2 linked regions of the Roseimaritima multifibrata genome follow. The protein of the gene in region 2 interacts with the protein of the main gene of each other region in a pairwise test. Links are inferred from orthologs where the notes say so. Each region holds a gene or a part of one and is shown on either strand. Other genes may lie near its edges.

Region 1 (3,286 bases), 230 kb from region 2 along the record:
TTGCAATTTGTGCACTTGCATGCAAACTGCTTCCGGGAAGACCTGAAACAGCTAATTTCCTGCATTTCCTTGGTCGACGAAGGCCTCCAGATCACCGAACTTCCTGGTGGTCGGTTGCAAACCTTGCAAGATTTTGAAACGAAATGTTGGCCGACCGATCACTGACCATTGCGTTTTTAAAACGTGAATCAGCCGACCTGCAAAAAAATTCGGCACGTTTTCCTACGTTTCTTACCAATTTGACGGTTCTTCCGGCGAACTTCTTTATGTCGATTGCGTCAATAAGTGTAATTGGCACGATGATTGCCTTAAGAGTCAATCATTGAATCACCAACCTTCGCGGTGAACGATTCAAAGCTGGTCATAGGTTGGCCAGCGAAGCCCTACGGAGATGGCTTATAAACAGTCTCCCGGCCCAAGCGTCACCAATGTTTCGCTTTCAGGAGAAACCACGATGTCAACTGCTATTGAAAACGCCCCAGTTCAAACTCAGACTCAGAACACAACCAACCGCGTCGCAAATTCGAACCGTCGCTCTCAAAATGAGACGGTTTTATCGGACATCGAAATCGCCGCTCGGGTCCTGGCCATCCGGTCCAGTTGGGACGTCAACGAACGACTACAACGTCGTCGTGCGGCAGATGAGCGTTTCGAAAACCTGCTTGACGCCCTGCAGTTGACCGAATCGGCGGCTTAATCACCTTTGGGGAGCGGCATTTCGCCCCCAATTGAGAACCCTCCGCTTCTCGATTTGACTTTTGGTCGCTACCATTCGCGACCATGACGCATGGACTGAATCCGGCCCAAAAACAGGCCGTCGAAACACTCAAAGGACCAATGTTGGTTCTGGCAGGCGCTGGCACGGGCAAGACCCGCGTGGTGACCTTCCGGATTGCCAACCTGATCCGCCATGGAACCTCCCCCGACCGAATTTTGGCGGTGACTTTCACCAACAAAGCCGCTGGGGAAATGCAGGAGCGGGTCACCGAGTTGATCGGCCCCAAAAAGCGTTCCAGCAAAGGGAAGGCGGACAAAAGCCCCAAACCGACGATTGGCACGTTCCATTCGCAGTGCGTTCGCATTCTGCGCCGGCACGCCAAACGGATTGGCTTTCCCGCTAAATTCGCAATTTATGACCGAAGTGATCAAGAATCGCTCGCGCGTGCGGTATTGCGCGATTTGCGGCTACCAGGAACCGCCCTGAAACCGGGAGACCTGCTGTCGATTATTGGTGGCTGGAAAAATCAATCCATCCTCCCCGCCGATGCTGGATCGGTCGCCGAAACCGACAAAGAACACTTGGCTGCGAGCGCCTACCGCCGCTACCAGGATGGCCTCCGCTCGTGCGGAGCGATGGATTTTGATGACCTGCTGGTCCACACCGAAATGCTTCTCCAAGAGGACGAGGAAGTCCGCAAAGAAGAATCCAGCAAATACGACCATATCTTGGTCGACGAATACCAAGACACCAACGGCAGCCAATACCGGATCATTAAGTGCCTGTCGGAATCCCACCGCAACCTGTGCGTCGTCGGGGATGACGATCAATCGATCTATGGCTGGCGCGGCGCCGACGTTACGCACATCCTGAATTTCAACAAGGACTGGCCGGACGCAACGGTCGTTCGACTGGAAGACAATTATCGATCGAGCGGCCAAATCCTGGAAATGGCCAACCGCTTGATCGAATTCAATGCAACGCGGCACGACAAAACCCTTCGCCCGATCCGCGCGGTCGGCCAACGACCTCGGATCCTGCAGCTGAAGGATGAAACCGAGGAATCAAAATTGGTCGTTGGCGAAATTGCCCGACTGCTTGATCGCGGCCGCTACGAACCTCGCGACGTTGCGATTCTATTCCGCACAAACGAACAGCCGCGTTTGTTCGAAACGGAATTAAGAAAGATGAACGTTCCCTACGTGATGCTGGGAAGCCAATCTTTCTTTGACCGTCGCGAAATCCGAGACCTGTTGGCCTACCTGAAATGGATCGACCAGCCCAACGACGAAATCTCGCTCCTGCGTGTTATCAATACGCCGCCGCGCGGCTTAGGAAACAAATCGGTTCAGGAAATCATTTCACGAGCCGTTCAGGGCGGTAAACCGGCTTGGCAAATCATGGCCGATCCAGACGCTGTGTCGGACCTGCCTCCAGCCGCACAACGTGGCGTCGACAGCCTACGGTCGCTGCTGAAAGACGTTCAAGAAGCCACCCTGGGGTCGCTGACCGGGGCGGTCCAAACGCTGATCGAACGGACGCAGTACTTTGCAGAAATCCGCAGGGTCTACAACGAACCCGAAGAGATCGAAGCAAGAACCAATTCGATCCAAGAACTGGTCAATGCGATTTCGGCCTACGAGGACCGCGACAAAGATCCCGACCTTGCCGGTTTCCTCTCCGAAACGGTGCTCGCCGGACGAGAAATGGGGAACGAGAAAGACAAGCTAGCGCAAAAGAACGCCGTCTGGCTGCTGACGATGCATGCGGCCAAAGGCTTGGAATTCCCCGTCGTCTACATGGTCGGGATGGAAGAAGGTCTGCTGCCCCACGGACGAAGCGTCAAGAGTGGCAGCGAGAACGACATCGCCGAAGAAAGACGCCTCTGTTACGTCGGTGTCACCCGAGCCCAGGAAACGCTCACCCTTTCGATGGCGCTCACCCGCCGCCGCTGGGGGAAACCGCGGCCAACCACGCCTAGCCGGTTCTTGTATGAGATCACAGGAAAAGCGGAGAACCCAAACAAGTATCGAAAAAAAGGCGGGCACTGAGAGAACGCCAAACATTCTCTCGCCACGACCTACAGAACCGGCGGAAGCGAAATTTACAAATGACGGTTTTTGTCGCCTTTCGCGCCGCGAAAGCAGCTCCCAAAAAGACGTTTTTTCGCGCCGCGAAAGGCGACAAGCTTTCTCCGTTTCCGATTGACGCGACTGCCCGCTTAGCGGCGGCGGGACATTCGAATTCGGCAGCCTACAGGAACGGTTTCGGCGGTAGCGACGTCACGGCCCTCGAGGACTGCGTCGATGGCATCTCGCACGTAGGTCTTCGTTACATTCTTGCCGTCTGGACTATCGTCCATGGACCCCATGTAAGCGACTTTGCGTTCACGATCCAAAACGTAAACCTCCGGCGTGTATTTGGCTCCGAATTCCTTGGCGATCTGCTGGCTTTCGTCAAACAGATACGGGAACTTCCAACCGTTCGCTTCAACTTTCTCTTTCATCGCCGGCAGCCGATCCTCTTCGACCAAGTTGACGTTGATCGCTACGACAGCCACGTTTTTGG
Region 2 (3,241 bases):
TGGCGGGATGATGTGCGGGATCGGGCCGATGGATGTCGCCACCCGGCGGGCCGTTTTGGAACAATTTGCCGCGATGGTTGGCTTGGAATTGCCAGCAAACTTGCTCGACACGTTGTCGGAATCGGTCGCCGGCGACGGACGTGTGATGTCGGGACTGGTCAATCAGATTTGGGCACTTCAGCAGATGCGAGGTAAAATGCCGACCTGGCAGCAAGTCCTCGATTCGGCCGCTGGTGACATTCTGCGAACCTCGGCCCCGATCATTGGATTGGCGGATATTCAGAAAGCCGTTTGTGATACATTTGGACTACCCAAGGGAACCTTGCAGTCGCGTGGACAGCAGCGAAGCGTCAGCCAGCCCCGCATGTTAGCGATGTACTTGGCACGTCAGCATACCCGAGCCGCGTTTAGTGAGATCGGTGATTACTTTGGGAACCGCAGCCACAGCACGGTGATTGCTGCGACCAAACGAGTCGCCGGTTGGCTGGACAATGGCGAGAACGCTGCCGCGGAAACTGCGGAGCGACAGCGAATGAAACAGGCCGCCGCCGCGATCGAGAATTTGCTGCGAACCGGTTAGGCAGCCCTCATTCACTTTTCGGTTTTTAAAGAGGGACGGAGTGTTCGGAGTGTCGCCGTTCGCACGTCCCCCGCGGAAGAACGAGTCCCTACGCATTGCCGAACGAAAGAGGACATTGCTCAAGCGGCGTCCCCCTTCCAATACTCATTACTCTTCACTCTTCAAAACTCTTCAAATTATATTTTCATTGCGATTCCAACGGAGTGGTCAACATGGTTGCTGAAGGCAACGAGCGGGAATTTCCGAACAAGAAGAAGAAAAAGAAAACGACCGCCAGTGAAATCTTGCAGCGCGAGCAACCATTTGACCTGGAAGCGGAGATGGGCGTGCTGGGAAGCATCTTGTTGCTTCCCGATGTTTGCGACGATTTGGCGTCCGTTTTGAGGAACGACGATTTTTATAATGACGCCAATCGGAAACTGTTCACTCATCTGCGCGAGATGCATGATGAAGGGGATAAGATCGATGTGACGTTGTTGGTCGCACGACTCCGCAAAGCCGAAGATTTCGAAGCGATCGGCGGCGCCGCCTACCTCGGCCAGTTAGCGACTTCGGTACCTAACGCCGCCCATGCGGTTTACTACGCAAAAATCGTTGCCGAGAAAGCGACCTACCGGAAATTGATCGAAGCTGGGACCGATATCCTTCGCGATGCTTATGAGCAGTCGCACGAGGCTCGCGACCTGGTGGCTCAGGCGGAGCAACGGGTCTTTTCGATCATGGATGGTCGGTCGACTCAGTCGGTCAATAGCATCAGCGACATCCTGCACCATGCGATGGACCGTATCGATGCACGTATGTGTAATGAAGATACCGAAGGGACGGTCGAAACCGGCTACATCGACTTTGATGCGATGACGGGTGGTTTTCATCAAGGGGAACTGATCATTTTGGCCGCTCGACCCAGTATGGGAAAAACGGCCTTCGCGATGAACATCGCCGAAAATATCTGTACTTCGTCTCGCGAAGCGGTCCTCTTTATCAGCTTGGAAATGTCGGGGATCGAATTGGCTGACCGTATGCTTTGTTCACTCGCACGCGTCAACGGTCACAAACTTCGTGCCGGGGATATTACCCAAGAAGAACGGGGACGGTTGGTTCAGAAGGCAAACGAAATCAGCCAGGCACCCCTGTTCGTGGATGATTCGCCCAGCCGAACGGTCAGTGAGATCGCCGCAGGTGCAAGGCGTATTGCCCGCCGCGATGGCAATCTGGGGCTGATCGTGATCGATTACTTGCAGTTAATCGAACCGGATAATCCACGTGACCCTCGGCAGGAGCAGGTGGCGAAAATTGCTCGACGCCTGAAAGGGATGGCTCGTGAAATTAAAGTGCCGGTCCTCTGCCTAAGCCAATTAAACCGGCAAGCGGAAGATAGCAAGGATCACCGTCCACGTTTGAGTCACCTGCGGGAATCGGGTGCTATCGAGCAGGATGCCGACGTTGTCATGTTTGTTCACCGCGAGGAGTACTACCAGCGTGGTGAAGAACGCGAGCAGTACGCGGGTCAGGCTGAAATCATTATCGCGAAACAACGTAATGGTCCGGTCGGCGAAGTCGAATTGACCTGGGAAAAGAATTACACCCGGTTCCAGAACAAGGCCCCCGATCGCCACGACGAATTCGACGAATACGCCGAGTACCAAGCTCCGAGTGGATTCTAGGGAACGTGCCGTTTGTGAGTGACCTGCTTTTGGGTCGCCGGAACGGTTCCATTTGTTTCCGTCAGAGGTGGGGGCCAGGAGACAAGATGGGCGAAGCCGGCAGCCTGCGTCGATTGCTGGTTGGCACACTGGCTGGCATTTGAGTCTTTCGTTCAAGTGTCGGTCTGCGGAAAATCGTTGTACGTCCGTCGATTTAGCGATTGTCGCCTTTCGTTCGGGACGTGCGATTTATAAATGAAGAAAGTCTGGCTCCCCTCGCCCCTAAGCGAGCTCTTCGGTGCGGAAGAAATCTCTGCTAGCTCATTGCGTGATCTCTGCCTCTTTGTTTGTTTTAGGGAAGCTTGCTTGGGGGAGCTTGCTTGGGGGAGAGGGGGAGATTTGCAGGCGACGATTTTGCGGCCAAGACGCGGTGAACGCCTCGGATTTCAAGCGGTTAAGCCGCGCCTTGTCCAACGCTGTCGGCCCCTCTCCCCCAGCCCCTCTCCCCAAAAACAAGCCTTTGAATCGCCATTAAGTGAATTAGTTGGCGAACCGTTGATCCAGTATCAAACCTGTTTTAGGCGAGCTTGTTTTGAGGGCGAGGGGAGCCAGACTTTCTTCACTTATTCTTTTCAAGCCCCCTGCGAAAGAACGTCCTGTTGGAACCACTTTCGTGGAGCGAAAGGCTAAATTAGCCGGCTGGCGGCAGGTAAATACTGCCGGAAATCCGCGGTTAAGCCTTCTCAATCACTCCGTCCTGAAGGTCCTTTGCACCGGGAAATCTTCCTGTTCGCGATCTCTTCTTTAGTCCTTCATGAAATTACTTCACTTAAACGCTTGCTTCTCACTTGGTACCTCCGGATAATGTCGGTTGTGATGGCGGATGATCTTTGCGATTGGTCATCCTCTGCTTACGTGAACGTTTCCTTCCTAACGTCCCCCGGTTCAGCCGGGGAAACTGGAGAATTTGAAGATGGTACGAGCAATGATGTTTGCAGCGACTTTGGCCGCTGTTTGT

The links.
Region 1: the proteins of dnaB (region 2) and FF011L_RS06060 interact in binary tests that used the Escherichia coli proteins (3 or more experiments, as listed by UniProt). The link is inferred for Roseimaritima multifibrata from one-to-one orthologs.

Annotation. Positions count from the first base shown.
Region 1 is NZ_CP036262.1:1,650,810-1,654,095, reverse strand. What follows is about bases 312-3,274. They hold FF011L_RS06060 (ATP-dependent helicase), read left to right. Parts: upstream 312-780; coding sequence 781-2,769; downstream 2,770-3,274. Other genes in these bases: FF011L_RS06055 (thioredoxin family protein), read right to left, coding at 2,940-3,274; FF011L_RS06065 (hypothetical protein), read left to right, coding at 455-697. In the rest of the region: FF011L_RS06070 (hypothetical protein), read left to right, coding at 1-165; more of FF011L_RS06055, read right to left, coding at 3,275-3,286. UniProt on the Escherichia coli protein: Rep helicase is a single-stranded (ss)DNA-dependent ATPase involved in DNA replication; it can initiate unwinding at a nick in the DNA. It binds to ssDNA and acts in a progressive fashion along the DNA in the 3' to 5' direction.
Region 2 is NZ_CP036262.1:1,881,511-1,884,751, forward strand. Bases 101-3,018 are described here. They hold dnaB (replicative DNA helicase), read left to right. Parts: upstream 101-792; coding sequence 793-2,244; downstream 2,245-3,018. Other genes in these bases: FF011L_RS06925 (DnaA/Hda family protein), read left to right, coding at 101-580. Also shown: more of FF011L_RS06925, read left to right, coding at 1-100; FF011L_RS06935 (hypothetical protein), read left to right, coding at 3,197-3,241. UniProt on the Escherichia coli protein: The main replicative DNA helicase, it participates in initiation and elongation during chromosome replication. Travels ahead of the DNA replisome, separating dsDNA into templates for DNA synthesis.